DNA from 3 places in the Variovorax sp. RTB1 genome. Region 1 is predicted to be linked to each of the others. Evidence: predicted binding sites of a transcription regulator. Region 1 holds the regulator's gene; each other region holds the start of a gene.
What was found. Region 1 encodes LexA, which represses DNA repair genes until DNA is damaged. Its sites were predicted from a motif close to ACTGTATNNNNATACAGT; they were not measured.

Region 1 (10,620 bases):
GAGCATGGTGCAGGCGAGGAGCACGCGGCGGTCCCACCCGGCGAACACGGCTGCCAGCAGCGGTGCGCCGAGGCACATCACGATGGCCGCCACCGTGATGAGCTGCCCGGCCGTCGCTGCGCTAACCGCCAGCGACGCGCTGATCTCGTTGAGCGTGCCGGGCACCACCATGACCCCGGTGCCGATGACGAAGTTACCGGCAAGCAGAGCCCATAGCGCGCCTGGGAGCGGCGGGCGCACCGCCGATGTCAACGTCGAACCTGCAGCGCGCCCGGGTTGACGATGTTGGTCGGGTTGCCCTTGATAAAGCTCACAACGTTGTCGAAAGCCTGACCGAAATAGAGCTCGTAGCTGTCTTGCTCGACATATCCGATGTGCGGCGTGCAGATGCAATTCTCGAGTCGCAGCAGAGCATGTCCTTGCAGCGGTGGCTCGCTTTCGAAAACGTCGATAGCGGCAAGCCCGGGACGGCCGCGATTGAGCGCAGCCAGCAAGGCGTCGGGCTCGACCAGTTCAGCGCGCGAGGTGTTGACGAAGAGGGCGGTCGGCTTCATGCGAGACAAGTCCTCCAGCTTGACGGCACCGCGCGTCTCTTCGTTGAGCCGTAGGTGGACCGACAGCACGTCTGCGGCCATGAAGAAGGCCTCCCGGCTCGGCGCGACCTGAAAGCCATCGGAGCGCGCCTTGGCGCAGCTGGCCTCACGGCCCCAGATCACCACCTGCATACCGAATGCCTGGCCGTAGCGCGCGATCAGTTGACCGATACGGCCGTAGCCCCAGATGCCGAGCGTCTTGCCCTTCAGCACCGAGCCGAGGCCGAAATTGGCCGGCATCGATGCCGATTTAAGGCCTGACTGCTGCCACGCGCCGTGCTTCAGGTTGCTGATGTACTGCGGCAGACGGCGCATCGCCGACATGATGAGCGCCCAAGTCAGCTCGGCCGGGGCCAGTGGCGAGCCGGAACCTTCTGCCACCGCAATACCTTGCTCGCTGCACGCGGTGACGTCGATGTGACTGCCGACGCGGCCGGTCTGCGAAATCAGTTTGAGCTTGGGCAGCTTCTCGACCAGCTGCCGCGATATCTGCGTCCGCTCGCGAATGAGCACGATCACATCGGCGTCTTTCAAGCGCACCGAAAGCTGTCCGATGCCTTTGACGGTGTTCGTATAAACCTTGGCTGCGTAGGCGTCGAGTTTGGCGGCGCAGCGCAGCTTGCGCACCGCGTCCTGGTAGTCGTCGAGGATCACAATGTTCATGGCGTGCCATTGTGCCTCGCGTCATCGGCCTTAACAGGCAGTCGACGTCGTTGTCGCCACGGAAGGCGGCAACGAAATGTTCGTCAGTGAAGTCGATGGCGACCGTCGACTGTCTCGGCAGCCTCGAGTGCGGCCAGTCGATCGAGTTCGGCGCACACGTCCGCTATGCGACCCGAAATCACCACGCGGCCCGTGCGACGACCGGGCTCCTGCGGGTCAACGACACGCACCACGCGCAGCGGACGCGACGGCGAAACGGCGCTTGCGCAACCCGGCTCCGCCGCCCGCGAACCACATGACGGCCTGACCGCGACATAGCGCAAGCCGGTCGCGTTTCTGCGCGGCGATGCGGCGAGCCCTCTATTGGGCAACCAGCGATCGGCCAGCAACTGCATCGGCATCCATAGGTCGGCGAAGAGGTCTGAAAAAGTAAGCGAAGCGAGTCCCATGCGATCTCCAAATAGGTCAGAGGTTGAACACAGGCAGGATTGCTTGAACGGCTGTGCCAGGGTGATGGCTCTTCGCCATACGCCCGCCACCTGTCGCAGCCGGTTTTTGCGCGCTGAATGCGCGTAAGAAAGGTGCTACCTCACATCAGCATCGTGTTGCGGATGAGGCCAACGGCGAGACCTTCGATCTCGAAAGGTTCGCCAGGCTGCACGATGATGGTTGGATAATCTGGATTCTCGGCGTGTAGCTCGATGACTTGCTTGTTGCGGCGCAAACGTTTGACGGTCACTTCATCGCCCAGTCGCGCCACCACTATCTGCCCGTTACGCGCCTCCTTGGTGGACTGCACAGCCAGCAGGTCGCCATCCATGATCCCGGCGTCGCGCATCGACATGCCGCGGACCTTGAGCAAATAGTCGGGCTGCCGCTGGAACAGCGTGTTCTCGACGTAGTAGGTTCGATCGACATGCTCTTGCGCGAGGATGGGCGAACCGGCGGCTACGCGACCAATCAGCGGCAGCGCCAGTTGAGCCATGCCCGGCAGTGAAAGCGAAAACTGGTTGTTGCGCGACTCGTTGAGCGAACGGAGCGCATCGCCCCGAAGCCGGATGCCGCGCGACGTGCCACTGATGAGGTCGATGACGCCCTTGCGTGCCAAGGCCTGTAAGTGCTCTTCTGCCGCATTGGCCGATTTGAAGCCGAGTTCGGTTGCGATTTCTGCACGGGTGGGCGGCGCACCAGTGCTCGCGATGGCGCTCTGGATAAGGTCCAGAATTTGTTGCTGGCGGGCGGTAAGCTTCACTGCGAATTGCATGGGAACTCCTTGCGGCACTGGTTGAATGTCCAGTAGCTGTATTTTTAAACAGTTTTTCAAAGTTTGCAAGCAATGATGAAGTCAGAGCAATCGGAAGTGCGTCGCCTTGTGGTGCTGGGCACCGGGGGCACGATCGCCGGCCGTGCGGCATCCGCTGGGGACAACCTCGGCTACACCGCGGGCGAGGTGGGCGTCGCAGATCTGCTCGCTGGGATTGGAGCGCCATCTGGCGTGACGCTAGTTGCCGAACAGGTCGCGCAGCTCGACAGCAAGGACATGAGCTTCGATGTGTGGCACCAGCTGGCGCAACGATGCATGCATTGGTCGAACGTGCCCGACGTGATCGGCATCGTCATCACGCACGGCACCGACACGCTCGAAGAGACAGCGTTTTTTTTGCACTCTGTGTTGCCTGCGGAGAAGCCCGTGGCGCTGACTTGTGCCATGCGCCCGGCCTCCGCACTCGCGCCCGATGGTCCGCAAAATGTGCGCGATGCGATTGCCGTAGCAGCGACCGCGGGCGCCCGAGGCGTGACCGTGGTGTGTGCAGGCACCATTCACAGCGCCATCGATGTCCAGAAGGTACACACCTACCGGCTCGATGCCTTCGCGTCCGGGGACGCCGGGCCTCTTGGCTATGTGGAAGAAGGGGCGGTGCGCCGCGTCCGTGACTGGCCGGGCGCCCCTGACGCCAAGGTCGGTACTGCCGGCCTCGACGCAGCACTCAAACTCAAAGTGATCAGTGCGGACGTCAAATGGCCGCGTGTGGAGATCATCATGAGCCACGCGGGTGCGACCGGTGCAGTCATCGATGCGCTGATGGCGCATGGCGCGGAGGATGCGGCCGGTCCGGTCCGCGGCCTCATCCTCGCTGCGACGGGCAACGGCACGCTGCACCACGCGATCGAAGCGGCCGCGGCTCGAGCGCACGCGGCCGGCATCGAAATTCGACGTGCAACACGCTGCGTCAACGGCCGCATCCTGCCGCGCGGTGACGACACGTGGCCCGACGCCGGCGGCTTGTCCCCGGTCAAAGCACGCATCGCGTTGATGCTTGAGTTGATGTTGGCTTCGCCACCTGTTTCGGCTTGAGGTGGCCTGGGGCTCAACCCATCAAAGGCGCAAAAAAAGCCGCCGTAGCGACTTCTTCGTTCGCCTCGAAGGCCACCTCAGCTGCTCAAAGCCGTCAGCGCGCGTTGCGTGATTTCGTCAACCGAGCCCACTCCACTGATGGCGCGGTATTTTGGCGCTGCCGTCGGATCAGACTTGGCCCAAGTCGCGTAATAGTCCACCAGCGGTCGCGTTTGCTCGCTGTAGACGTCGAGCCGCTTGCGGACGGTTTCTTCCTTGTCGTCTTCGCGCTGGATGAGTTCGTCGCCCGTGACGTCGTCGTGCCCAACGCGCTTCGGCGGGTTGAACTTGACGTGGTAGGTACGGCCTGAGGCCGGGTGCGATCGGCGGCCGCTCATGCGATCGATGATGTCCGAGAAAGGCACGTCGATTTCAAGGACGTAGTCGAGCTTGACGCCCGCTGCACGCATCGAATCTGCTTGCGGAATGGTGCGCGGGAAGCCGTCGAACAAAAAGCCGTTGGCGCAGTCGGGCAATGCCAGCCGCTCTTTTACCAGATTGATGATGAGGTCGTCGCTCACCAACGCACCCGAAGCCATGACCGCCTTGGCCTGCAAACCGAGCGGCGTGCCGGCCTTGACGGCAGCCCGCAGCATGTCGCCGGTCGAGATTTGCGGAATGGCGTACTTCTGGCAGAGGAAGGCGGCTTGCGTGCCTTTGCCTGCCCCGGGGGCGCCCAACAAAATCAGTCTCATGGTGTCCTCGGAAGGTTCTTGGAATTTGTGTCGCGCCAAGCCTGCCGAGGCGTCGATCTACGGGGCAATGCCGGGCGGGGTCGGGTCGAGGATAGCATGCGACTTCGTGCTGAAATGCCGGCAAATCCCGCTTGCAGTTGCGGTCGCGATCAGGCTTTTTCAAAGATCGCGCGTACGCGCTGCAAGTCTTCAAGCGTATCGACGCCGGGACCCGGCGCCTGTTGCGAGACATGAACTGCGATCCGGTGTCCGTGCCACAGAACGCGCAGTTGTTCGAGTGCCTCGATGGCCTCGATCGGCGCTGGAGGCAGGCTTGGAAAGCGTTTCACGAAACTGGCCCGGTAGCCATAGATGCCGATGTGCCGCAAAGGCGGTGGCGTCGGCATTGCGGGGGTGGTGACTTGGCCATTTTGGCCGCCCTGGCCGGCGCCGTCTCTCCACCAAGGAATCGGCGCGCGGCTGAAGTACATCGCAAACCCTTTGGCGTCGAGCACCGCTTTCACGACATTGGGATTCACGAAATCTGCAGGGTCATCAATCGCGTGCACCGCAGTGCTCATCGGCGCATCAGGGTTGGCGGCGAGCGTCTCTGCCACCGCATCGATCAACGATGGATCGATCAGCGGCTCGTCGCCTTGCACGTTGACCACGATCGCGTCGTCTGCGAGCCCGAGTTGAATGCAAGCCTCGGCCAGCCGGTCGCTTCCGCTGGGGTGGTCGGCGCTGGTCAGCAGCGCGAGGATGCCGTGGGCTTCGCAGGCGGCCACGATGCTCGGATGATCGGCTGCGACCACCACGCGATCGGCGCGCGACGATCGCGCTCGCTGCGCCACCCGCACGACCATCGGCAAACCGGCGATGTCCGCCAGAGGTTTGTCTGGCAGGCGGCTGGAGGCAAGGCGTGCCGGGATCAAGACTATGAAAGCGGCGTTGGCCGTTGGCGCGGGCACCGGCTCAGCAAAGTGCTCAATCACCGGCGCAATAACGGGCGCAATAACGGGCTCAAGAGACGACTGACCGGCCGGCTGAGTCAAAGCCCAAGCTCTTCATCCGACAAGGTTCTGGCTTCGTCTTCGAGCAGCACGGGAATCCCGTCGCGCACCGGGTAGGCCAGACGCGCGCTGCGCGACGAAAGCTCCTGCTTGTCGGCATTCCATGTCAGCGGGCCCTTGGTCACGGGGCAAACGAGCAGTTCAAGCAGCTTGGTATCCATCGACCGATGATAGCTTTGCATCGAGCGCTGCGAAGAAGCCCGGTTCAGGCGTGAAGACCAGCGGCACGGCATACGCTTCCGGCGTCGAGCGCCAAAGTTTCAATGCGTCTTTTTCCGTGCAAAGGAGCCGGGTTGCACGCGGCTGCGCCCAGACCCAGCCCTTGAAGTCGTGATGGTCGGGCAGCGCGATCCGCTTTGCGATCCGCACGCCACGGGCTGCCAGCATGTCGAAGAACGCCTCGGGGCGGGCGATGGCCGCTACGGCATCGACCTCCGGACCGGCGAGGTCGGCGAGCGGCGTGCGCATTTCGTTGCTCTGCACTACGTCGCCGCCCAATTCGCGGGTGGCCTTGAAGCCGGCAAACGCAGGACGCGTTCCCGTATGCAGCACCAGGTCGCATCGCCGCGGCCACGTTTCCCGCAGTGGGCCTGCGGGCAGCAGCCAGCCGTTGCCCACACCGCGATCGTCGAACACGCAGATTTCGATGTCGCGTGCGAGCGCCAAATGCTGCAGGCCATCGTCGCTGACGATCACCTGTATGTCGGGATGGCGCGCCAGCAACGTCTGTGCCGCTACGACGCGTCGTCTTGCCACGACCACTGGCGCGCCGGTCGAACGCCGTATTAACGCGGGTTCGTCGCCCACTTCGGCAGGATCGGAGTCGTTCGAGACTTCGCGGCAATCGGTCGTGTTCCGACCGTAGCCGCGCGACACCACCCCGACGCACAAGCCCTGGCTTTGCAGATGTCTGACGATTGCCATGACAACAGGCGTTTTGCCCGAGCCGCCCGCGATCACGTTGCCGACGACGATCACCGGAACGCCAACGCGCGTGGTCTTTAAAACCCCGAAGCGAAAGAGCAGGCACCGAAAGCCGGTGAGCACACCGTAAACCGCGGCCAGCGGCAGCAGCAGCCGCGCCAGTGCGCCGCGTCGCAGCCACTCGCGCTGCAGCTGCAGGCCAGTCTGCAAGGCTAGCGCCCCGCCTGCGCGGCCGATTGGGTTGCGAAGGTGATCTGCATAAGGCCAACGCGCCGTGCTGCTTCCATGACAGTGATGACCGCCTGGTGCGGCGACATCGCGTCCGCGCTGATGATGATGACGTTGTCCTTGGCTCCGTTACTCGCAGCAGCCAGAGCAGCCGCTACGCTTTCCACGCTGCGGTCGGGCAGGACATTCTTGTTGATCGAATAGCGACCATCCGCCGACACCGCAACGATCACTTCTTTCGGATAGTCGCGTTGCGCATCCGCATCCGCCACCGGCAACTTGAGTTGCATTTCGGTGAACTTGCTGTACGTCGTCGACAGCATCAGAAAAATCAGCACCACCAGCAACACGTCGATGAACGGAATCAGATTGATCTCCGGCTCATCGCGCGCGCCGTGTCGAAAGTGCATGCGTCCGGGCTTCATCGGTTACTTGCGCAGCGCGTTGAGGTGCCGCGCAAAGCGCTCGCCGGCAAGTTCGAGATTCAGCAAATACTCGTCGACCCGGGTGCGAAAGTAGCGCCAGAAAATCAGTGTCGGAATGGCTACGATGAGGCCGAAGGCAGTGTTGTACAGAGCGATCGAGATGCCGTGGGCCAGCTGTGCCGGGTTGCCTGCTCCCACCGCCCCGCCGGCCGACGATTGCGAGCCGAAGATTTCGATCATGCCGATGACCGTACCGAGCAGCCCGAGCAGCGGCGCTGCCGAAGCGATGGTTGCCAGTGCCGGCAACCAGCGTTCGAGCTTGTGAGCAACCGTGCGACCGGACGCCTCCATCGCTGCCCGAAGATCGTCTTCAGTACAACGCGGATTCGCGTTCAGCGCACGAAAGCCGGCAGCCAGCACCTGGCCAAGAAACGAATTATTTTCCAGCTTTGTCACCACGTCGGGCCCCGGGATCGAGGTCTGCGACACGGTAATGGCTTCGTCGAGCAGCTTTGGTGGCAGCACACGGGCGGTTTTCAGGCTGGTGAATCGTTCAATGACAAGCGCGAGCGCCAGTATTGAACAGGCGAGCAGCGGCCAGATTGGCCAGCCCGCAGCAACTATGATCGAAAACAAAGAACCCTCCGGCCCGTGGATTGCAAATGCGCGGCGATTATCCACCGAGCCCGCTTCACAAAGTGCAATGTGCTGCTGTAGGCGCCGACGCACAGATTCTGTGGATAACTTTGTGACTAACACCATGAGCAACCGATGCGAAACCACGCCCGCCGTGGCTTTCGCTGGATCGATTGAATTTTGAGCAGCTGTTTCCCCAATCGAATCAACGAGTTGCACCGCAACTCGGGCGGCTTGCTGGCCTGTCAGGCCTGTTTGCTGATCGCAATGTGGAATGTGGACGAGTCGATAAGCGGCAAGGCGAATAGTGATGAGTGACAACGGACTTTTTTCGGCACCAGGTGGTCGGGTATGGGCCGTTGGCGCGCTGTGCCACGCCGTGGGCGACGCGCTCGAAGCGCGCTTCAACCCAGTGACCGTGCGCGGTGAAATTTCCGGTTTCACCAGGGCGTCGAGCGGTCACTGCTATTTCTCCTTGAAGGACGAATCTGGGCAACTGCGCAGCGCCATGTTCCGCCGCGCTGCGAGCCTGCTCGACTTCGTGCCGCGCGACGGTGATCAGGTCGAAGTGCGCGGCCGGCTTACCGTTTACGAACCGCGCGGCGACCTGCAGCTGGTGGTCGAAAGTCTGCGGCGTGCGGGGCAGGGTGCGCTCTTTGACCAATTTTTGCAGCGCAAAGCCAAGCTCGAACATGAAGGCCTTTTCGATCCGGCGCGCAAACGACCGCTGCCATCGATGCCCCGCGCCATCGGGTTGGTTACGTCGACGGGCGCTGCGGCCTTGCACGATGTCGTGACCGCACTGCGCCGTCGGGTACCGCACATACCGGTCGTGCTGTCGCCAGCCGCAGTGCAGGGAGCGAATGCGCCCGCCGAACTGGTTCGCGCGTTGCAGGCGCTCTACGCAATGCGGCCGCCGGTCGATGTCATCCTGCTGGTGCGAGGTGGCGGTTCGATCGAAGATCTGTGGGCCTTCAACGATGAAACGCTGGCGCGCACCATCGTGCAAAGCCCGGTGCCGATCATCTGTGGCGTCGGCCATGAAACCGACTTCACCATTGCGGACTTTTGCGCCGACCTTCGTGCGCCGACTCCTACTGCCGCCGCAGAACTCGTCGCCGCATCGCAGGAGCTGTGGCTCGGTGCGCTGGTGTTGATCGAGGAGCGGCTCGTCGGTGCGCTGGGCAGTCGCATCGATGTCTTGAGCCAGCGTCTCGATTTGGCGGCCGGTCGTCTCGCACGTCCTTCGACCCTTGTCGCTCGGCAGAGGTTGCGGCTGACTTACCAGGCGCAGCGCTTGCACTATGCGGTGCTGTCTAAAACCCAGCGGGCGGGGGAGGTTCAGACCCGGCTGCGCGCAGATTTCCCGCAACAACTCAAGCGCAGTCAGGCGCAGCGGCGTGAGCGGCTGGAGCGCGTGGCCTCACGGTTGCGCCTGCTGGACCCGGCGCTGGTGCTGCAGCGCGGCTATGCATGGCTCACCGACACGGAAGGCCACGCCGTCACGAGCGTCTCGCAGCTCCACGTGGAGGACGCGGTTGAAGTACGACTTGCCGACGGTGCCGTCGACCTTGGCGTGACGGGCGTGCGGCCAACGGGCACGCGTCCGACACCACCGTCGTGATTCCTTTCTAGAATGCTTTATCCCACAACCAACCCGCGAGAAAAAAACATGGAACACGTTCTGCCACCCCTGCCATACCCAATGGACGCATTGGCTCCGGAGTACTCAAAAGAAACGTTCGAGTATCACTACGGCAAGCATCACAACGCCTACGTCGTGAACCTGAACAACCTGCAAAAGGGCACCGAGTTCGAGAGCATGACGCTGGAAGAGATCATCAAGAAGTCGAGCGGCGGCGTCTACAACAACTCGGCCCAGGTCTGGAACCACACGTTTTTCTGGAGCTGCATGAAGCCACAGGGCGGCGGCACCCCCACCGGCGCTTTGGCAAAGGCCATCGATGCCAAGTGGGGCGGCTACGACGCATTCAAGGAAGCCTTCGTGAAGTCAGCTGTCGGCAACTTCGGCTCTGGCTGGACGTGGCTTGTGAAAAAGCCTGATGGCTCGGTCGACATCGTCAATACCGGCGCTGCCGGCACACCTCTGACCACTGCCGACACGGCTCTTCTGACGGTCGATGTTTGGGAACATGCCTATTACATCGACTACCGTAACCTGCGCCCAAAATACGTCGAGACGTTTCTGGCAAAGCTGGCGAACTGGGACTTCGCAGCAAAGAACTTCGGTTAAGCCAGTACTCTGCGGAGACAGTAAAAGCCGACTCGCGAGTCGGCTTTTTTGCGGGCATCGAGTTGGTGTCACCGCCGATCAACGCTGCATTTCGAACGGTGCTCCAGCGAGCTTGTTTCCTTTCTTCAGGTTCTTTTTGGCGAACCAGCCTTGGTTCATCTCAAGAACGTATCGGACCGGTTCTTCTGAGCAATGCGAGTCTTCGGTCTGCGGCTTCATGTCCGCCAGATTGACGATGCGCCCGTCATCGGCAACGAATGCCGCGGTCAGCGGCAAGATCGTGTTCTTCATCCAGAAGCACTGCGTCGCTGGTTGCTCGAAGATGAACAGCATCCCCTCCGCCTGGGGCATTTCCTTCCGGAACATCAGGCCGACCTCGCGCTGTTGAGGCGTCATCGCCAACTGTGTGTCTATCTGGTACATGCCGGCCGTGAGTTTGACGCGCCGGAGGTCGAGTTGCGGCTCTTGTGCCTGGGCAGGCAGAGCCAAGAACAGCGCCATGAAGGCAGACAGCGCGAGCAAGGCGACGAAACGCTGGAACATGAACAGGGACTTTCAAAACGCGAAGGCGCAATTCTCGGCGCAAACAAAAATGCCCGCAGGCGCGGGCATCGTCGGCAAGCGGTGAGGCTTACATCGCGTGGCGGCGAACGGCCTTGCGGTGGTGGTAATGACGAGCCATCACCTTGTGCTTCTTCATGTGATGCACCGGCGCGTGCGCCACTGTGTGGACATGCGCCATCGGAACGGTGACG
Region 2 (10,620 bases), on a different contig from region 1:
CCGCGCTGATGAACGATCGCGCGTTGAAAGGATACTTGGCGTGTCGTCCGACCCCGGGCGAGAGGCCGCATCAGCAGAATATTTCCGATGGCCCAACCTGTTTCCGCCCGACTCAAGATCGGTCTGTCAGCCTGCTTTTCGCACGCCGATCCGGCGCGCGCCCTGTTCAGCAACAAGACCCTGCAATACGTCGAGCAGTCGATCGCGCACTGGCTCATGTCGGCCGGCGCGATGGTCGTGATGGTGCCTTGCCCAACAGGCGAAACTGCGCGCGGCGACACCAAGCTATCGCACTACGCCGAGTGGCTCGATGGCGTCGTCATGCATGGCGGCGCCGACATGTGGCCCGGCAGCTATGGCGAGGTGCCGCTGAAAGACGCCTGGCTCGGTGACCGCGTACGTGACCTGTACGACCTCGCGCTGGTCGAGGCTTTCGAGCAGGCCGGCAAGCCGATCTTCGGTGTGTGCCGGGGGCTGCAGCTCATCAACGTGGCGTTCGGCGGCACGCTGTACCAGGACATCGAAGAGCAGCATGGCCACCCCGAGACCCTTCGCCATCGCGACCCGGTGGCCTACGACCAGAACTTTCACGCGCTCGAGATCGTGCCCGGCACACGGCTCGCCAAGCTCTATCCGGGCGTCGACACGGCGCGCGTCAACAGCATCCATCATCAGGGTGTGAAGGCGCTGGCGCCGGGCTTCGACATCGAGGCATGGAGCCTGCCCGACCGCGTGCCCGAAGCGATCCGCCGACGCGCCGACCGCGGCCGCAGCTACATCGCGGCGACGCAATGGCACCCGGAGTTCCACAAGTTCGGCAGCAAGGAAACGTTGGACGACAGCGCCATCCTCCACGACTTTCTGTGGGCCTGCGCCACCACCAAGGTAACGGCCAAATCGACCTTGCGTGCAGCCCCCGGCAAGATACGGAACCGCGCCGCGCGGCTGTTGCGGCAGGCGCTGCTCAGGCGCTAACCGTCGAGCCTCTGCGGTTCTTAGCGGCTTGGGATCGACTTGGTCGTGGTGTGGGAGACGCTGGCGTCGATCACGCCGAACACCTGGATGCCGCTGCCGCCGCTAGCACTTGTCGCGGCGCTGCTTCCCTGCGATGTGTTGCCTGACGCGCAGCCCGCAGCAGCGCACAGGGCGACGATGGAGACGAAGGCGGAAAAGATGTATTTCATGAGACGGTTACTGAAGGTTCGTTTCATTACGGCGCCAAGGCGCTCAGGTGTTTGCCCACGATACCCGCCAGTTCGAACATCGTCACCTGGTCTTTGCCGAATACTGGCTTGAGCTTGGCGTCGGCATTGATGGCGCGCTTGTTGGTTGCATCCTGCAGGCCGTTGGCCTTGATGTAATCCCACAGCTTCTTGATGACTTCGGTGCGCGCGACCGGCTCGGCGCCGATAACGGCAGCCAGCGCATCGCTCGGCTTCAGGCCGGTGCCCGGCTTGCGTGGCGCCTTGGGCGCCGCCTTCTTGGCGGCAGCGGTCGTGCCTGCAGTCTTCTTCGCCGGTGCCTTTGCTGCCTTTGCTGCCTTGGCCGCAGCGCCTGCTGTAGCTTTCTTCGCAGCCGGCGCCGCCTTGGCAAAAGTCTTGCGCGGCGGAAACTTCGACGTGCGGGGCTCGAACTCGAAGCTCACTTTGCCCTCTTCCTTGTTCCACGACAGGAAAGCCTTGAAGGCGCGGCGCGTGCGCATGCTGACAAACTTGTCGAGCAAGTCGGTCTTGCCTGTGGCGAGCAGCTTCTCGATCTGCGCGCGTTCCACCGGTTGCTGCAGGATGATCTTGCCGCTCTTGAAAGTGCAGCTCGGTGTCGGCTGTTCGACGGTCGGCACCGACTTTTCGCAGACGTAATTGGTGCCGTACTCGAACACGCGCGACGCACAGATCGGGCACGGCCCGAGCGACTCCTGGCCGCTGAAGTCCACGATCTCGCCGGTCTCCGCATTCTTGTCGTCGCCGAAGTCGAATTCCAGCTTCCAGTTCTTCGTTTCTTCTTCGTCGAACTTGAGGACGATCTCCGCGGTGAACGGCCAGCCGGCTTTCGACCGGAAGCCTTCCAGTGGTCCGATGTGCTTGTCGCGAAGCAGTGCTTCGGCCTCGACCACTTCGAAAGTGCGGCCCGCCGGCGATTTGCCGAAAGAGAAGCCGCAAGGTTCCTTGTCCGGCAGCCCGGTGCAGGTGTAGCGCCGGTAGTTCTCTTTGACCACGCCGCCGCAGTTGGGACAGGGCGTCGCGAGTGTCGCGTAGTCGCCTGGGACGGTGTCGCGGTCGTACTCCTTGGCCTTCTTGACGATGTGCTGCGTCATCTCGGCGATCTCGAGCATGAACGCGGCACGCGTCAGCGCGCCCTTTTCCATCTGCGCCAGCTTGTATTCCCACTCGCCGGTCAGCGCCGCCTTCGAAAGCTCCTCGACACCGAGGCCACGCAGCAGCGTCATCAGCTGGAACGCCTTGGCGGTCGGGATCAGCTCCCGGCCTTCACGCAGCATGTACTTCTCGGCGATCAGTCCTTCGATCGTGGCCGCCCGCGTGGCAGGCGTGCCGAGGCCTTTCTCCTGCATCGCTTCCCGTAGTTCGTCGTCGTCGATGGTCTTGCCGGCGCCTTCCATCGCGCCCAGCAACGTGGCTTCGGAGTAGCGCGCGGGTGGCCGCGTCTTGAGCGCCTTGGCGTCGCACGATTCGGTTCGCGCGACTTCTCCGGGCTTCACGATCACAAGGTTTTTGCCGTCTTTTTCGTCTGTGTCTTGAGCGGCTTCCTTGCCGTAGATGGCAAGCCAGCCGGGCTTCACCAGCACCTTGCCGTCGGAACGGAATGCGTATTTCTTGCCGGCCTCGGTCACGGTGCTGATGCGCGTAGTGATCTGGTACTCAGCGCTCGGGAAGAACACCGACAGGAAGCGTCGCACCACGAAGTCGTACAGCTTTTGTTCGGCGTCCGACAGGCCGCTCGGTGCCTGCAGCGTCGGGATGATCGCGAAGTGATCCGACACCTTGGCGTTATCGAAGATGCGCTTGCTCGGCTTGACATAGTTGCCGTCGATCGCCTGCTTGGCGAATGGCGCGAGGTGCTTCATGCCGCTGTTGGCGAGCATCGCCATCGTGTCCTTCACGACGGGCAGATAGTCCTCGGGCAAGGCGCGCGAATCGGTCCGCGGATAGGTGAGTGCCTTGTGGCGCTCGTACAGCGACTGCGCCAGCGACAACGTGGTCTTCGCGCTGAAGCCGAAGCGGCTGTTGGCCTCCCGCTGCAACGAGGTCAGGTCGAACAACATGCCGCTGGCGGTCGTGCTCGGCTTGCTTTCCTCGGTGACCGTGGCGGGCTTGCCGCGCGCGGCCTGGGCGATGGCCAGCGCGTCGCGCTCGTTCCAGACGCGATCGGCGCGCTGCTCTGCATCCGGCTCGCCGCTGGGCAGGAGCGGCGCGTTCGCTTTCTTCCACGCTGGGTCGAAGTACTTGCCTGGGTAGTCGCCGGCCTCGGCCGCAAAGCTCGCGTGCACTTCCCAGTAGTCGCGCGAGACGAACTTGCGGATCTGTTCTTCGCGCTCGACCACTACCGACAGCGTGGGCGTTTGCACGCGGCCCACGGTTGTCAGAAAGAAACCGCCGTCGCGCGAGTTGAATGCCGTCATGGCCCGCGTGCCGTTGATGCCGACGAGCCAGTCGGCCTCGGAGCGCGAACGTGCGGCGTCGGCCAGGCCCTGCATCTGCTTTTCAGTTCGCAGGTGGTCGAAGCCATCGCGAATGGCTTGCGGCGTCATGGACTGCAGCCACAGCCGGCGCACCGGCTTGTTCAAAGGCGTCTTGCCGCCGGCGTACTGCTCGATCAATCGGAAGATCAGTTCGCCCTCGCGGCCCGCGTCGCAGGCGTTGATGAGCTGCGTCACGTCTTTGCGCTTGGCCTGCTTCACGACCGCGTTCAGGCGCGTCTTGGTCTTGTCGACCGGCTTCAGGTCGAAGTGAGGCGGAATCACCGGCAGGTTGGCAAAGCTCCATTTGCCGCGCTTCACGTCGAACTCCTCCGGCGCCTGGATCTCGACCAGATGGCCGACCGCGCTGGTCACCACGTAGGTGTCGTTCTCGAAGTGCTCGTCGTGCTTGTCGAACTTGCCGGCCACGGGCGTGAGCGCGCGGACGATGTCCTGAGCCACCGAAGGCTTTTCTGCAATAACCAGTGTCTTTGTCATATGAGTGCTCTCTATACTCGGCGCCTCGCGTGCGTACGCACGCATGCGCATGTGTGCCTACTCAAACTATCAGACTTCGGCGATGCCCACCAAATCCCCCGTTTCAACCTCTGGCCGCCGCATACAAACGCGCCGCTCGGGCATTCATGGCAACGGCGTGTTCGCCGTGCAGGACATCGCGGAGGGCGAGACGCTGATCGAATACAAGGGCGAAGTCATCAGCTGGAAAGAAGCGCTCCGGCGCCACCCTCACGACCCCAGCCAGCCGCAGCACACGTTCTACTTTCATATCGATGACGGCCATGTGATCGACGGCAAGATCAACGGCAACGCATCCAAGTGGATCAACCACTCGTGTGCGCCGAACTGCGAGGCCGATGAAACCGATGGCCGAGTTTTCATCAAGGCGTTGCAAAACATCGCGGCGGGCGAAGAGCTCAACTACGACTACGGGCTGATGATCGACGAGCCGTACACGGCCGAGTTGCTGGCGGAATTTCCGTGCTGGTGTGGTGCCGAGGCGTGCCGTGGCACCTTGCTCGCGCCAAAGGAAGACGAGAAAAAGAAGAAGAAAAAGAAGGCGAAGAAGAAGGCTAAAGCTGACAAGGTCAAGGCAGAAAAAAAGGTCAGGAAGGCGAAGGGCTCCGGCAAAAAGGACAAGTCCACCAAGGACTGATGACATGGCGCTGAGCCACGCGTGGAATCCGGATCAGCTGGCGGCCGCCACGGCGCCGTGGCGGCCCGACATGGCCATCGAGGTGGTCGAACAGATCGATTCGAGCAACACCGAGTTGATGCGCCGTGGCCGCGCCGGACAACTGGCGCCCGTGTTGCTCGTCGCCGAACGCCAGACCGCCGGCCGCGGCCGCCTCGGACGCCCTTGGCAAAGCGCGCAGGTGGCTGAAGAACCCGCGTCGCTGACCTTCTCGATCGGCTTGCCGCTGGCACCGCGCGACTGGTCGGGCCTGTCGTTGGCGGTCGGGGTCAGCGTGGCGGAAAGCCTCGATCCGCGGCGCGCTGCGCGGCTCGCCCTCAAGTGGCCCAACGACCTATGGATCGATGACCGCAAGCTCGGTGGCATCCTGATCGAGACCGCGTTGCCGCAGGCCACGATCGGTGATGCGGCCTCGCGCTGGCTGGTGATCGGCATCGGCCTGAACGTCGGCCCCAGAGACGCGACCGGCCTCAGTACGGCGCCGGCCTGGGTGCAGCAATGGCTGCCCGACGCCACATCACCGACCGTGTTGCAAATGCTGGTCGCGCCGTTGTTGCGCGACGTGCTGGCTTTCGAGGCGCAGGGCTTTGCGCTCTTCGCCGAACGCTTCGCGGCGCGCGATGCGTTGCAGGGGCGCGAAGTGCAACTCAGCGATGGCACCGTCGGCCGCTGCGAAGGCGTCGGCTGGGGTGGCGAACTGCGCGTGCATACTGAGAACGGCATGCAATCCATCTCCAGTTCCGAAGTCAGCGTGCGCCCGCGTGGGCCGGCGGTCTGAAGTCCATGTTGCGCTGGGTCTTCTTCGCGTTGGTCGCCATCAACCTCGGCTATTTCATATGGTCTGGCGACGGTGGGCCGTCTGCCGGAACCGAACGCGAACCGCAACGGCTCAGCCAGCAAGTGCGGCCCGAAATGCTGCAGATTCGCAAGGGTGATACGGCGGCGCCATCGACCCCTGCGTCGACGACTGACAGCAGCGTCGCGCGCTGAGCCCGTCAGGGCTTGGCGGTGTCGAAGCGAACGCTGAAGAGCGCACCCGGCGACTGCACGCCCGGATGCGCGTCCTCCAGCGTGACAGTGGCCAGATGCTGCCGCGCGATTTCCCGCACGATCGGCAAGCCCAGCCCCGAGCCGTCGGCCTCGTTGCCCAGCACGCGATAAAAGGGCTCGAACACCAGCTCGCGCGCCGACTCGGCAATACCCGGTCCCGAGTCCTCCACCTGCAGCAGCACGATGTGCCCGAACGGATCGGCCAGCACCCGCGCGGTGATCACGCCGGGCCTGTCGGGCGACGACGGCGTGTACGCGATCGCGTTGTCGACCAGGTTGCGCACCAGCTCTTTCAACAGCGTCGCATTGCCTTCGAGCATGACACCTGGCGCACCCGGCTCGACGCCGTCGTAGCCGAGGTCGATGCGCTTTTCGATCGCGCGCGGGACTGCCTCGCGCACGACCTCGACGGTGAGTCGCGCCAGGTCGCACGGTTGCCACGCCAGCGCACCGGCGCCGCCTTCGGCGCGGGCCAACGCGAGCAGCTGGTTCACCGTGTGCGTCGCGCGAATGCTCGAGCGGCCGATCTGCTTGAGCGACTGTTTCAGTTCGTCGGCATTGGCGCCTTCGCGCTGCGCCAGATCGGCCTGCATGCGCAGTCCTGCGAGCGGCGTCTTGAGCTGGTGCGCGGCGTCGGCCAGAAAGCGCTTTTGCGTGGCGATCGATTCCTTGAGCTTTGTCAGCAATCCGTTCACCGAAGCGACCAAAGGCGCGACTTCGTACGGCACCAGCCGATCGTCGAGCGGGCTCAGGTCATCGGGCTTGCGCTCGCGGATTCGCTCTTCCAGTTCCGACAGCGGCTTGATGGCGCGCACGAGTGCGAGCCAGATCAAGAGGATGGCGAGCGGCAGGATGGCGAACTGCGGCAGCAGCACGCCCTTGATGATTTCAGTCGCCAGCACCTGCTGCTTTTCGCGGGTCTCTGCCACCTGCACGAGCACCAGCGGTGCCGTTTCGAGCGGCGGCTGGACCCAGGTGTAGGCCACGCGCACCGTCGCGCCCCGCATCTCGGCATCTCGCATGTGCACCGAGCCGATGGTGGCGGACTCGTCTTCGGGTGGGGGTGGTATGTCGTGGTCGCCACCGAGCGATTCGCCGCTCGACGTCAGCACCTGGTAGTAGACGTGGTCGGTGTCGTCGGCTCGCAGGATCTCGCGTGCCGGCTGCGGCAGGTTAAACAGCACTTGGTCGCCCTGCACCGTGACCAGCTTGGCCAGCGTCTGCACGTTGTACTCCAGCGCGCGATCGAAGGGCGCGTTGGCGATGCCTTGTGCCACCAGCCATGTGAGGCCGATGCTGACCGGCACCAGCAGCAGCAGCGGGGTCAGCATCCAGTCGAGGATTTCCCCGAACAGGGAGCGCTGGCCGCGCTGGAAGAGCTTCACGCCGGAATCTTCTCCAGGCAATAACCGAGGCCGCGAACGGTCGCGATGCGCACCGGACCTTTCTCGATCTTCTTGCGCAGGCGATGGATGTAAACCTCGATGGCGTTGAGGCTCACTTCTTCGCCCCATTCGCACAGCCGTTCGACCAGTTGGTCTTTGCTCACCAGCCGCCCCGCCCGCTGCAGCAGCACTTCGAGCAGGCCAAGCTCGCGCGCCGAGAGTTCGACCATCTTGCCGTCGATGGTCGCCACGCGACCTGCCTGGTCGTACACCAGCGGGCCGTGCTTGATGGCGTTGCTGGTGGCGCCCATTCCGCGCCGCGTGAGGGCGCGCACGCGGGCTTCGAGCTCCTGCAACGAGAACGGCTTGGCCATGTAATCGTCGGCCCCGTAGTCGAGGCCCTTGACGCGCTCTTCGACGCTGTCGGCCGCGGTGAGCACCAGCACCGGGAGCTGTGAGCCACGGGCGCGCAGGCGCTTGAGGATTTCAAGGCCGTGCATGTTGGGCAGACCTAGGTCGAGGATCAACAGGTCGAATTCGCTGTTGGTCATCAACGCCGCATCGGCTTGCGAGCCGGTGGCAACGTGGTCGACTGCCGCACCCGAGGTGCGCAGGCTGCGCAGCAGGGCATCGGCCAGCACCTGGTCATCTTCTGCAATCAGAATCCGCATCGCCACCTCCGGCTTGTTGCGCAAATTCTAGGCTGCGGCGTAGGCTTCGAGGCCGATGGTTACCACGGTGGCGATGTCGTTTCCGACGCTGGCACGAAACTCGTCCTCCGCTTGCGCGACGGCTTTGCGAAAAGCTTCGAGCCAGGCTAGCCCGTCGGCGGTGAACTGCACGCGGCGTGCACGCGCGTCGAGCGGATCGGGGCCGCGGGTGACCAGGCCCCAGGCTTCGCATTGATCGACCAGCGTGCCCATGGCCTGCTTCGTCATGCCGGCGCTCGCGGCCAGCGCCGTGAGCCGCGCGCCATCGCGTGCCAAGTGACGCGTGATGTGGATGTGCGCCGCGCTGATCTGCGAGCGCGCAGCCAGATTCGAGAGCGCCAGCGGCACGTCGACATCGTGTGCCATGAGTGCGAGCACGCGTTCGTCGAAGCGGCGCATCGCATGGCCGAGCAGTCGGCCCAAATGGGTTTGGCGCCATGCGTTTTCGGGGTCCGGAGTCATGGCTTTAATGGTAAATCAAACTGACTAAAAAACGAGTTTACTTAAATCAATGAGCCTCTACACTACTGTTCAAGCATCCAGCCTGTAGTTAAAAGCAGATGGATCGAAGTCATTCCAACCCGTTGATATTCAAGGAGATTCTCAAATGGACGCACTCGTCAAAGGCACCAGCATTTCGGTCGCAGGCAGCGAAAAGGCCAAGGCACTGCAGGCTGCTCTCGCTCAAATCGAGAAGCAGTTCGGCAAGGGAACGATCATGCGGCTCGGTGAAGGCGAGGCGCTGGAAGACGTCCAGGTTGTGTCGACCGGCTCGCTCGGCCTTGACATCGCGTTGGGCGTCGGCGGCCTGCCACGCGGCCGGGTCATCGAAATTTACGGACCGGAATCCTCGGGCAAGACCACGCTCACGCTGCAGGTCATCGCTGAAATGCAAAAGCAGTCAGGCACCTGCGCCTTCGTCGACGCCGAACACGCGCTCGACGTGCAGTACGCGCAAAAGCTGGGCGTGAACCTGTCCGACCTGCTGATCAGCCAGCCGGACACCGGCGAGCAAGCACTCGAAATCGTCGATTCGCTGGTGCGTTCAGGTGCCGTCGATTTGATCGTGATCGACTCGGTCGCCGCGCTCACCCCGCGTGCCGAAATCGAAGGCGACATGGGCGACTCGTTGCCCGGTCTCCAGGCCCGCCTGATGAGCCAGGCGCTGCGCAAGCTGACCGCCAGCATCAAGAAGACCAACTGCATGGTCATCTTCATCAACCAGATCCGCATGAAGATCGGCGTGATGTTCGGCTCGCCCGAAACCACCACCGGCGGCAACGCGCTCAAGTTCTACGCGTCGGTCCGGCTCGACATTCGTCGCATCGGCACCATCAAGAAGGGCGAAGAAGCGATCGGCAACGAGACCAAGGTCAAGGTCGTCAAGAACAAGGTCAGCCCGCCTTTCAAGACGGCGGAGTTCGACATCCTGTTCGGCGAGGGCATCAGCCGCGAAGGCGAAATCATCGACATGGGCGTGACCGCCAAGATCGTCGACAAGTCGGGCGCCTGGTACGCCTACAACGGCGAAAAAATCGGTCAGGGTCGAGACAACGCACGCGAGTTCCTGCGCGAGAACCCCACGCTGTCGCGCGAGATCGAGAACAAGGTGCGCGAATCGCTGGGCATCCCTGTCCTGGCCGAGCTGGTAGAGGCCAAGCCGGTGAAGGCGCCCAAGGCTGAAAAGGCCGAAAAAGCCGAGCAAGCCGACAAGTAAGAAGCAGAGCGGCGCGACGCAGGTTCCGCATGGCCTTTGCTGCCCCGTCTCTCAAGGGTCGCGCCCTGCGTTTGCTGAGTCAGCGCGAACACTCGCGGCCGGAACTCGAACGCAAGCTGAAGAAGTACGAAGAAGAGCCCGGCATGCTGGCGACGGCGCTCGACGAGCTTCAGGCCAAAGACTTCATCAGCGAGCCGCGCGTGGTTCAGTCGGTCTTGAACCAGCGAGCGCCGCGCATGGGCGCGATGCGCTTGCGCCAGGAGCTGCAGAAAAAGGGCATCGGTTCAGAAGCAATCACGCAGGCCGTCGCTGGGCTGCAAGACACCGAGCTGGCCCGCGCCCGCGACGTTTGGGGGCGCCGCTTCTATGCCATACCGCTCGACGCCAAAGAGCGCGGCAAGCAGATGCGCTTTTTGATGGCGCGGGGCTTTGCCGGCGGCGTCGTGGCCAAGGTCCTGAAAGGGACCGTCGATGAGTGAGTTCCTCCGGGCATGATCCGCGTCGTCACACATCGGAATGCAGCTCATGTCGAAAACAAAAACACCCTTCTCCCAGTCCATCGCCCGAACGGGCTTTAAAGCAGGTGCGGCATTTGCGGGGTCCGTTGCCATCGGCGTGGCGCTGGCATCGCTGCTGGGCGGCGGTTTGTTCTTTGTGTATGTCGGCCGGCTCAACGGGCCCGGCATGGCGGGGGCTCGGGCTGGCGGCGCCGGTGCCCTGCTCGCGCTGCTCACCTCTCCGGCCTTGCTGGTGGCGGTGCTGCTCGTCGCTTTTGTGCCGCTGTACGTGATGCTCGGCGTGGCGCAGGGGCGCCGCAGGGCGCTCAGGCATGTCGTCGCGGCGCATGGCGA
Region 3 (10,620 bases), on a different contig from region 1:
GCGGGCGTTTCGCCGGGCGGCACGATCTCGTCGGGATACTCGTAGCGCAGCTCTTCCAGGCTGAAGGTACACAGGCCCGCGATCTTCACGCTCTCGTGCAGCCATTCAAGCGGAAACAATTCAGGTAACAGCACACGGCCGCGCAGGTACTGTTCTCCGTTGCTCAACAGCTCGAAGCCGCACTCCGCCACGGTCCTGCCCAGCCGCACCGCCGTCAGCACGTCCTGCACGGGCTTGCGACCGCGGCTGTGCATCAGCACGCCTCCGGTGGCCACGATCGGCACGCCGGCCTGTCCCGCGGCCTCCTCGAGGGTCCATAGGACCAGGTCGTCGTCCATCTGCATCGGCCGGCTGCCAGCGATCCAGCCACGGCCGTCGAACCAGGTGCGCAGCCACATGGCCTGGGCGAAGAGGCTTTCGACGGTGGCGCCTGCCTCCGGCAGGAGGAGAGCGATGCAACCGGCCATGCCGGCCAGATGAGGGGCCTTGGCGGTCTTGCCCTCGATGTCAGTGACCAGCGCCTTGTACAAGCCCTTGGGTGCGCGCCGGCGCGCCAGCGTGATGAGTTCGCACAGATTGCCGTAGCCGCGCCTGTCCTGCGCCAGCAGCACCAGTCGAGCGAAGGGGGTGTCGTTGGTGGTCATGAACTGGATCTCGCTGCCGACGATGAAGTGCAGGCCGCATTCGCGTGCTTCGAGGTGGGCCCGCACGACGCCGGAGACCGAACATTCGTCGGTCAGGGCGAGTGCGGTGTAGTGCTTCTCGGCGGCCCGGCGCACCAACTCCTCCGGCATGGAGGCACCCACGAGGAAGGTGAAATTAGAGCGGCAGTGCAGCTCGGCGTAGGCAGGCGGAGAGGACGGAACGGGCAGGATCACGAAGCACAGACGTCGGCATCAAGACTGATAACTGTACATTCATCCAGTAGTTTTGTACGATGCGCTCATGGACAAATTGCACGATTCAAACGGCCGCCAAGCCCTGTGGATTGGTGCGTGCGCGCACCAGCTGCAGCGCCGCTGGCGAACGATCGATCCAGTCGAACTGGAGGCGCAGGCGGCCGCGCTCTGGCAAGACGCGCGCTTGCGCAGCCTGACGCCCGTGGAGGCTGCGGCCGAGTGGCTCAGACCATTGACAACCAAGGAATCGCCAAGCGCGGGGCCTGGACAAATCCGATGAACTGGTCCGCCGTGCCAGGCAGTTGTTCGACCGCGCGACGCCGGCGCCGCGGCATTGCAGAATCTCCTTATGTGCACCCGCTACATCAGCCCGGAAGTCCGCGAGATCGAGGCCCTTTGGCACGTCGGCCCGCGCAATCAGAGCGGCTGGGTGCGTGAACTCCATCCGCTGCGCCCGGGCCCCTTCATTCGCCGGGCCAGTGATGGTTCGAACGATCTTGTCGTGGGGCAGTGGGGAATGATTCCGGCCGACTGCGAAACGCGCATCCCCATGAGCAAGCCGAGAGGTCTGGGCGACAAGCCGAAGCGTCTGAGCACCGTGAACGCCCGCAGCGAAACCGTGTCGAGCAGGCCGACGTATCGCGATGCGTGGAAGCGAGGCCAGCGTTGCATCATTCCGGCGTCGTCGTTCGACGAGCCCAACTGGGAGACGGGGAAAAACGTGTGGTGGCGCTTCGAGCGCTCAGACGGACAACCTTGGGGTGTCGCCGGAATCTGGAGCATGTGGACCGATCCAATCACCGGCGAGATCGTGCCCAACTACACCATGCTCACGATGAACGCCGATGTGCATCCGTTAATGAATCGCATGCACAAGCCGATGCTCGATCCCAAGACGAAGCTATCGTTGCCGCCGCAACAACAGGACAAGCGATCGCTCGTGCTGGTGGAACAGGTTGACTTCGACCAGTGGCTTGCCGGTACAGTGGAAGAAGCCAAAGCGCTCGTTCAGTTGACGCCGGTGGAACTGTTCAACGCGGGACCGGCAGACCAGCCTGCGGCTGCCTCAGGAGGCGAGACTTTTACTGTGAACTGCATGTCTTAGCACCCTTGACGTCTGGTCGTCAGATCTGACATCGGGTGGTCTGCGTTGACTGAAGGCGAGTAGGCATCGGCGCAGTTGGAAACCATCCGCCTTCCCAGTCTCAGATTTGGCGTTGGCATTAGGGCGTTAGTGGCTCATTTGCTGCTGCATCTGCTCCGGTAGCCAAAACCGGCTGGGGTAACGGTGACTTTCAGTGAGGCTGCCATCGCCTCCGACGACTCGCTTCCGAAGGGAATCCTGTTCGTCTCGTCCGGGATGGCAAAGCTTCCGAACATATAAACGACTTGCATGGTGATTTTTACGGTCGCTGGCATCGTTGTTGAACCACGGCGTGGTCACCACGATTGCCTGCACTGCCCGGTTGGCTTCGTCAGGACACCGACAGCCGGGACGTTCGTACAAAAGCTGGACTGTCACGATCCGGCGATGCATCGGCGGCGTATTGGATGGGACATAAAAACAAACGCGGCAGGCCCCAATTTCCGAGCCACTTGGTGGTGGCCTGCTCACCAATGGTGCGATACCCGCCGCGAGTTAGCGCCTGCGCGGGTCGCGTCATCCTCTGGCAACGGACAAACCTTCCCAGGCCTCTTTGCCATGAAGTTCGACGTTCTTTCAGGCCCAGCAAACGAACTGGTCGGGTCGAATGAGAATGAGGTTTGCCTAGCGCTCGACTGCGCCTTTGCAGTCGTCTTGCACGATCGTGAGCGGCATGCGCAACTCAGCTGCAACGTCGCGAAAATCCTTGAGGACTTTGGCCTTGGTGCCAAACGCCAGCAGTGTGTAGCCAGAGCCGAGCGTCTCGTAGACATTGCAGCCCGAAGGCGGCATAGCCGGCGCGAGATGATGGCCCGACCGCACACCAGCCTTTGAAAAAGTTTTTCTCCGGCAGTCGATGGCGGTTGTTTCCGCTGGACTGATCGCGAAAGACCGCCGACCCGTCGAGGGGGAGAAATCGATCACGTCGCTGCGGCGCAATCCCTTGATACTGATGCCTGGGCTGTCGGACTGTGCCGCTCAACTCGGGCAGCTGGCAGCGTTGCAGAAAAGCCGCAACGCAGTCGTTAGAACAGCGCGCAAACTGACTGGCCGCGGTACATCGAGTTAGGGCGGGCGTGACCGCTTTTTTTCGATGATGTGCCTTTGGGGTGGTCACCATGCGCGTGCGGCAAGCCGACCCGTTGCACGACTCGCCTGTCCAACCGGTCACAGTGGGGACCACGCCTGTTAAGAACGTAACGCATTGGCAAGCGGTGTCGCGGAGACGCCGCATTTGAGGATGTGTCTGAAGGTGCCTATCCGCCTGCCTCAGCGCTTCAACCTTTTTGCGTGTCACGCTTCTACGACGTCGAGTCCCTCCAGAAAATCCGGTGCGACCATGCTCCGGAGGGCATCGTCGTAAGCCGTCGAATCGAAATAAGATCGAAGGAAACGCAGATCCGGATCGGTTTGCAGCAGGGCTTCGAGCTGTTCGGTGTTGGCGACCTGCTTGCGTGCCAACCGTTCGCCCAGCCGCGCGCAGAGAAACCCAATGGCCCGAGTCTGGCTTTGCAGACTTGGCGCACCGTCGAGTGGCATTGCCACCCGGTCCATCATGGCCACCTTGTCGACCAGTGACGGTGGCAGGCTCCACGAACTGAGCAGCAGGCGTCCCACCTCCGGTGCAGCCAGTCCGATGGATGCCTGTTGCCGCTCAAAGCGTTGCAGCAGGCTTAACGTGTCCGCAGCAGGCGCTGTGCGTTGGTCCGCGGGCCGGACCAACGCACACGCAAGATGGCCCGTGAAGGACAGGACGACGTGCGTGGTCAACGAGGCGGGGTCGTCCAGGTCCATGCGTTTCGCGAAGCGATGGCACAGTTCGCTCGCGATAGCGCTGGACCTACCGATTTCATCGAGAGCCGCGCGCATGGCTGGGTTTGCTGTCTTGAAGGACTCGTCGAGCAGATAGCGCAGGCAGATGTTGCGCACGCTTTGCAGGCCAAGAAACGTGATGGCCTGGCCAATCTGCAGTATGGGCGCTCGGGCGCCGTACAGCACTGAATTAACCCTCGCCAGAATGCGGGCTGCCACGATCGGCTCCCCTGCTACCAAGTCGCCGACGTAGTTCGACGAAGCACGCGCGACGAAGTCGAACGACAGCAACTCGTGGAATGCCCGTGGTGGTCGTGGCAGGTCCTTGAATTGTTTTTCAAGTTGATCGCGCACGTGGGACTCGGCCTCGGCGCTTGGAATCAGGCGGAAGTTTTCAGACGCATGCCATTGCGCCGCGGCTGCTTGGGCGTGATCCGGCTCATCCGCTGCGACGTGGATCAGGTCTGTCACCGCGGGCAGCGATTGCAAAGGGGGTGTCGTGTCCTGCAGGTGTGCGCCGCGTCGACGGTCCGAACCGATCCGCGATATCCCTCGTGTCACGGAGCAGAAGTCGACGAAGGCACTCAGGATGCGGTGCATAGGATGGTTGAAGTCGAACAGGCGAAGAGTCGCAAGAAGGCGGGCGTTTCGGACTCTGGTGGTAACTCATGGATCGTAGTTTCAAAGGTGGTCGTCGCATGCGGCAGTTCGTCACAACAACGTTCGTTCTTTTGTTGGAGCTCGGCCAAGTACGCGTTCCACAGCATCTGAAGGTACGCTGTCGTTGTCAAAAGCGATCCAGTGCCCACACGCATTCAGGTGCGGGTTCTGCGGTTGGCTCGCCGGTTCAGAAGACGTTGCCCAAGCCACCCCCGCAAGCGCAATTCATTCACATTCCGGCCACAAAAATGAACGGCTTGGTTCAAATGTGATTTGGCTGCGACTTCGTTCCTGTCCGAATCACGACGGAGATCGAATGATGCGGAGAAATGCGCTGTGAGTTTCAGAGTTCGGCAATGCCAGTCGCTAAGTCATCGCGCGGATTCGGCAGAAACTCGGGACAAAGTGATCAATGCCAAAGAACAGCAACATCCTTCGGGAGTGGACATTCTGGATTCGCACCGAACTCCATGAAGAATGCCGCGCGCATCTGGAAGTCACCAAGCTGAAAGAGCTGCGTGCGCAAGCCGGCTGTCAGCGCGCTGTGGCGCTGTTTCGCGATCTCGGCGACGGCAGCACCGAGGTGGCCGTCGTTTCGACCTGGGATTTGATGGAAAGCATCTGTGCTTTCACAGGCGCGGAGACGCTCCGACCCACCATTGCGCCTGCAGACCGCGCCAAGCTCATTGACCGTGAACCGGTTGTGCGCCATTACCTTGCGACGGATCTGAGCGCGATCGGCATCATGCCGCCCGAGTAGAGTCCGTACTACTTGCTTGGTGCGGCTGCGCGCAAAGAGCGAAACGCATTGATGTTGGCTGCGAGCCCGCCAATTTTGGTTCCGCGATTTCCGTGCATATGAGGAGCTGCCTTTTGGTTTTGACGATTCATCGATGCACAAAACTCATACATCTCCAATGCGGCGCCACAGAGTGACAGACGGACCCCTTTGCAAACTGGCGGCATTGCGCTTGTACAAGACGCTGCTGCTCGTCTCGGGCGCGTGTCTCGTGTCGCTCGCAAACGCCCAAATGCCCGTGTACGTCACTGGTCCTGCCAGCGCCGACGGCATTGGCAAGCGCTATATGGGTCGAGAGATTGCGCAGGTCATGGGTTGGCAGGGCGCAGCCTGGCTGGACCGCGAAGAACGCGAGAGGGAGGAGCGCACGGATCTGTTGCTCAGAGCCCTGGACCTGAAGCCCGGCATGGTCCTGGCGGACATCGGGGCCGGCACCGGGTTTCTGTCGCGGCGCATGGCACGGGCGGTCGCGCCGTCGGGCACGGTGTTCGCCGTGGATGTACAACCTGAAATGCTCGTCCTGCTGCGCAAGGCGGCGCAGCAGGATGGCCTGTTCAACGTGACACCCTTACTCGGCAGCGAGACGGATGTGAAGCTGCGACCGTCCTCTGTGGATCTGGCCATCATGGTCGACGTCTACCACGAGTTGGCGTATCCGGATGCGGTGCTTGCAAGCCTCGTCAAGGCGCTCAAGCCCGGCGGCCAAGTGGTCTTTGTCGAGTACCGGGCGGAAGATGCCAGCGTGCCGATCAAACCGTTGCACAAGATGAGCGAAGCGCAGGTCCGGCGCGAAGCGCAGGCGCTGGGCCTGATCTGGGCCCGAACCGTCGAAACGCTGCCTTGGCAGCATGTCGTGGTTTTCAGAAAGGCCGAGTAGGAGATTTTGCGGGCCGCATGGCGAATGCTGTAAAGCGGCTCCGCGAGAAGCAACTTGACCGCTTCAGGAGTTGGGAAAAGGGGCGCGGCGCGCTGCTTGTCTAAAGTGCTCCGCACAGTGCGAAGGAATAGACGGTGTCTTGTGCGTCGACATAGCCGCGCTGTGCTGGCAAAGTCAGGGTCGCGATCGACTTGATCGGCCCGCCGGTGATGGCATTCGTGAAAAGACGCGAGACGCCAGTGCGGGCTGCCGGGACACCCGCCGACTTGCCGCACGGCTTCACGACGACGTTCCTGATGTATTTTTTGTCGTGGTGCACAAGCGCCTGCCGATCGCCGTCCACTACGCAAAGCGTGCCGTCCTCGGTTTCCAGCACGTCCCGAAATTGATCCCAGACCGCCGGTATGGAAGGCTTTATACCGCCCAGATCGCAACGTGAGGATTTGGCATGGGCCACCAACTCCGCGTGCAGTGCTTTGGAGATGCAAGAGACCAGCTGCTCGCTGTCGTCGGAGGGATGCGCGAAGCAGAAGGTCGAGAGCGAGGCATCGCACTCGAAGAGCTGTTCAAAATGGGCGCGTGCATAGGAATCGCGCAGCGTTCGGTCGAGCCATGCCGGTGCCCACCGCAGCATGAAATATTGCGCGTCGGTCGGCCCCACGATCCAGAAAACGGATCGCCGTGCCGCCGTCTTGCCAATCCAATCCGCCAGCGCCTGCATTGCCGCTGCACGCTCGCCGCTCTCGAACGCGAAGCTGGCCTTGCGCACGATGGTGCCAGGACCCCAGCCGCGCTTGATCTCGCACGCGATGAGTGCGCCTGCAGACAGGTGCACCCGGATCTCGGCGGCGGCCAGGAAGTTGGCGATTTTCATCTCTTCGATTCAATCGAAAGACGAAGCAGCCAGTAACTACCAGAAATGGTAGGTCGGCTGGGCGGTCCACGATCAGTTCAGGAGACCGGACATCAATGCCTGCACCACCGCCGCCGTCTTGTTGGCCGCCTTCATCTTGTGAATGACATTCTTGATATGAAAGTTCACCGTGGGCATCGAAATCGAAAGGATGTCGCCGATCTCGCCGGCCGTCTTGCCGTCGGCGCTCCACTTCAGCACTTCGATCTCGCGGGGCGTCAAAGGCGCCTCGGGTTGCAGCGTGAACTTCGGCTTCATGAGGCGAGAGAGCGACAGGTGCGCGGCCTGCACCAGCCAGCGCATCTCCATTTCCTTGTGATGCAGTTCCATTTCGCTCAGGATTTCGCCGGAGCGCGACAGGGTCAGCATGCCGCCAACACCGAAGCCATCCAGGCTGGACTGCGCCCATCCCACTCGAAGGCCCTGGTCCTTCGCTTCAGACCACAACTCTTGCGCAGCACCGAATACGTCGTCACCCCATACCAGTGGTTCCTGGCTTCGCTGGCCATGACGCACGCTCGGGTCGATCGCCAGATAACCCGCTTGCTGGTAACGCGTCTGCCATGGCTCCGGATAGTTGTTGAGCGTGATGACTTTCGGATTCGACACGGGCACTGCCAGGCGCAGGCCATAAGCGACATGCTCGAAGCCAAGCGTCCTGGCGGCCGATACGAGGGCCTGAAAAACCACAACTTCGTTCTCGGCACGATCGAGCGCGGTTAGGAGGCTCTCGGTGAACGATGGCATGAATCTGCAGGGCGGTTGATCGATTGAGACCAGGCTTTGGCAAGCTCGGTTAAACAATGGCTAGCGTCATGTCCAGTGCAGTGTGCGCCCGCAGCGGCCGCCGGACACGTCCAAGGGGTCAATCTACCTCATCGGCAATACGTGAGTCGAATGGCTATCGGCTCTGTTATCTGTCATCGTTGTCGATCCGTGTACAACTTCGCAGTTGCCCGCAGCCTATGAAAAGTGACGGGTTGATCTGGCGGCCCGACGCACGCAAGCTCACACCCCCGCGCGATCAATGCGAGCGCGCCATTCCCCATGGGTGCCGTGATGAACAACCATCCTGCCGACGGACTGCTGCGACTGCATCAACGACAACTTGGCGCCATCACGTTGGTGCACCTGATGTCGGGCATCGACGATGACGCCCTCGCAGACGGCACGCACCGCTGCGGCAGCAGCACGACGCTTTGCGGTTACACCGAGTGGGTCAGCGCCGAGGAGCCGGGCCTGACACTGGGCTGGGACTGGCAACTCGAGACGCATTCGCCAGCGCCGAGGGTGGTCCGCCTTGGCATGCCGCGAACCAACGTCCTTGTGCTGAGAGGCGAACTGGACCCGTTGCCGTGGGAGCAAAGCCTCGAAGTCATGGCTTCGCTCATTGATGCGTTCGACTGGAATACGCCCGCCTTCGAAGCGGTGTGCGGGCGCTACGCGAGCTGACCTATCAGAACTGATAGTTTCGCGCGCGCCGGGCCGGCGCTGAAATGCCCGATACAACTTCGGGAATGAAGCAAATGGAAATACTGGCAGGCCGGCCTGGTCATCTGGCACAACACGTCCTCGACGATGTTGGTCGCTACCGATACAAGGTTTTCGTAGAGACGTTGGGATGGGATCTTGTTACTCACCAAGGTCTTGAAAAAGACCAGTTCGATCATGACGAGACGCTCTACATCGCAGCGCGCGATGAGGCTGCCCAGGTGGTGGGTGTGGCGCGTTTGCTGCCCACGACCAGCCCCTATCTGCTGGGGGAGGTCTTTCCTCAATTGCTGGGCGGTGCGGCACCACCCTGCGATTCAAGAGTGTGGGAGCTGTCGCGGTTCGCGGCGGTGGACTTCAACGCACCTCACGGCAATGCACTCAGTCAGTTTTCGTCCGAAGTCGCCGTCGGACTTCTGGAAAAGGCTATCGAAGTGGCGGCAGCGCACGGTGCCGAACGCATCATCACGGTGTCCCCATTGGGGATCGAGCGGCTGCTGCGTCGCGAGGGCTTCCAGGCGCACCGCGCCGCGCCGCCGATGATCGTCGACGGTCATCCGATCTTCGCGTGCTGGATCGAGGTGGAAGCACGAAGGAAGGCTGTCGCGCCAGCTCACTGATGCTTGCCGTAGTTGTTACACGCCCTGGCGACCGCGAGGCGGTACGAGCCTGCCAGCATGTATTCAAAAAGGATGGCGCAGACGCCGGCTGCCTGACGCGGGAAGCAACTTGTCGGTCGAAACGCTTGTGCCGGCTGTGCGTTAATGATGTCGCTGCTGGCTCTTAGGCAGGGCCATGACGCAGGCCGATCCCACACAAGTTCCAAGCTAATCGTCAGTTCACATCAAGCAGTACCGGCCGTCCGAAATCCATAAGGCTTTCGGCGAATAGCAGTTGCCGTGCGTGTCGCAGAAAAGCGCGGCGCGACTAAAATGCCAGCGTCGCACTTGATGTTCGAACTGGAAGCACATGAATGCCCAGACTGCCTTTGGAGAGGAGCAGCTTTTTGCCCTGCCGGAATGGACCATGCGGCTGGTGGCTACAGGCGCCGCCGCCGGGACAGCAACTTATCAGGCAGATGTGTTCAGGGATGGGGAATGGGTGTGCATGCTCGCGCTCGACGGACATTTCCCCGATCGTGCTGCTGCCAGCGCTGCACTGTCAGTACGGCTTCGCGCATGGCTGGGCGACTACGAGCGCAAGCCCCTTACGTGCGACAGTGGGTTCCAGGTTCTGTAGCGCCCACTTTTTCAAAGTTTGCCAACGCAAAAGCCTCGCCGCCTCGCGTAAAACGCTTCAGAATAACGACAATTAGCTACTTGCAGCGCACTTGCGACCCGATGTCAGACAGGTTTGAATGCTTCGCAAAAATGGTGGCTTTTTCGGACCATGTGCGACGCGCCAAAGGGCTGACGCCGTCGGAGTTCAAAACGCTCGCCAGCTCGGTTTGCCGGAATGATATGGACCGTGCTGGGAATACCGCACAAGTAGCCGGGGCCATTGAATCGGTGGCGACCGCGCGGGCAGTGATCCAAGCTATTGCGATGAAACGTGATGCGCCAGCGGCCACGCTGTTTGAACGACTTTCGGATTGGGCGGGGACGTCGTTCTAGCTTCACACGCGGAGTCCCGTTAATCAGCTATCGCAAGCCAGCGGCTAGTGGCAGGTGCACATCCAGCAAGGTGTTACGGTCACGGCTGAGCGGGTGGTGCTGTGCACCAACGGCTACACGGACGACCTCTGGCCCCAGATGCATAGATCCATCAGCCGTTCCATCATGCCCAAAGGGCATGTGTCATCCGATGCCCGCAATCTGCTGCTGTGTTACCGCATCGACCATACCGGCCGACTGTTGATGGGCGGGAGGGGAACATTTAGGGAACCGGTCCCAGGGCAAGCCGGTGACTGGTCGCATCTCGAGAACGTTGTGGGAAAACTCTTTCCGCAAGGGGGATGCGGATAAAAACTTGGACTGGTTTTATGTTGTAAGTCCAAGACTCTCTCGGTATTCGTTGGGGCTGGGA

Region 2: recA (recombinase RecA) is a predicted target of LexA. The motif match lies at 8,596-8,613, and genes of this name have one in related genera.
Region 3: QN397_RS21820 (error-prone DNA polymerase) is a predicted target of LexA. The motif match lies at 909-926, and genes of this name have one in related genera.

Annotation. Positions count from the first base shown of each region.
Region 1 covers NZ_JASJXG010000009.1:32,148-42,767, reverse strand. Annotated here, with positions in the region: gene QN397_RS08530 (MFS transporter) at 1-240, opposite strand, end outside; gene QN397_RS08525 (D-2-hydroxyacid dehydrogenase family protein) at 249-1,256, opposite strand; gene QN397_RS08520 (hypothetical protein) at 1,340-1,705, opposite strand; gene lexA (transcriptional repressor LexA) at 1,846-2,520, opposite strand; gene QN397_RS08510 (asparaginase) at 2,593-3,612, shown strand; gene adk (adenylate kinase) at 3,690-4,346, opposite strand; gene kdsB (3-deoxy-manno-octulosonate cytidylyltransferase) at 4,496-5,296, opposite strand; gene QN397_RS08495 (Trm112 family protein) at 5,377-5,559, opposite strand; gene lpxK (tetraacyldisaccharide 4'-kinase) at 5,540-6,532, opposite strand; gene QN397_RS08485 (ExbD/TolR family protein) at 6,535-6,960, opposite strand; gene QN397_RS08480 (MotA/TolQ/ExbB proton channel family protein) at 6,979-7,611, opposite strand; gene xseA (exodeoxyribonuclease VII large subunit) at 7,922-9,235, shown strand; gene QN397_RS08470 (superoxide dismutase) at 9,284-9,865, shown strand; gene QN397_RS08465 (DUF192 domain-containing protein) at 9,944-10,408, opposite strand; gene QN397_RS08460 (hypothetical protein) at 10,497-10,620, opposite strand, start outside.
Region 2 covers NZ_JASJXG010000006.1:87,695-98,314, forward strand. Annotated here, with positions in the region: gene QN397_RS06520 (type 1 glutamine amidotransferase) at 88-975, shown strand; gene QN397_RS06525 (hypothetical protein) at 996-1,184, opposite strand; gene QN397_RS06530 (DNA topoisomerase III) at 1,211-4,192, opposite strand; gene QN397_RS06535 (SET domain-containing protein) at 4,275-4,868, shown strand; gene QN397_RS06540 (biotin--[acetyl-CoA-carboxylase] ligase) at 4,873-5,685, shown strand; gene QN397_RS06545 (sporulation protein) at 5,691-5,897, shown strand; gene QN397_RS06550 (sensor histidine kinase) at 5,903-7,342, opposite strand; gene QN397_RS06555 (response regulator transcription factor) at 7,339-8,013, opposite strand; gene QN397_RS06560 (MarR family winged helix-turn-helix transcriptional regulator) at 8,041-8,514, opposite strand; gene recA (recombinase RecA) at 8,660-9,769, shown strand; gene recX (recombination regulator RecX) at 9,799-10,248, shown strand; gene QN397_RS06575 (hypothetical protein) at 10,295-10,620, shown strand, end outside.
Region 3 covers NZ_JASJXG010000047.1:5,935-16,554, reverse strand. Annotated here, with positions in the region: gene QN397_RS21820 (error-prone DNA polymerase) at 1-875, opposite strand, end outside; gene QN397_RS21815 (SOS response-associated peptidase) at 1,249-2,004, shown strand; gene QN397_RS21810 (hypothetical protein) at 2,668-2,835, opposite strand; gene QN397_RS21805 (HDOD domain-containing protein) at 3,337-4,455, opposite strand; gene QN397_RS21800 (hypothetical protein) at 4,928-5,275, shown strand; gene QN397_RS21795 (class I SAM-dependent methyltransferase) at 5,487-6,191, shown strand; gene QN397_RS21790 (hypothetical protein) at 6,292-7,065, opposite strand; gene QN397_RS21785 (autoinducer binding domain-containing protein) at 7,138-7,851, opposite strand; gene QN397_RS21780 (DUF4902 domain-containing protein) at 8,152-8,556, shown strand; gene QN397_RS21775 (acyl-homoserine-lactone synthase) at 8,631-9,215, shown strand; gene QN397_RS21770 (hypothetical protein) at 9,565-9,834, shown strand.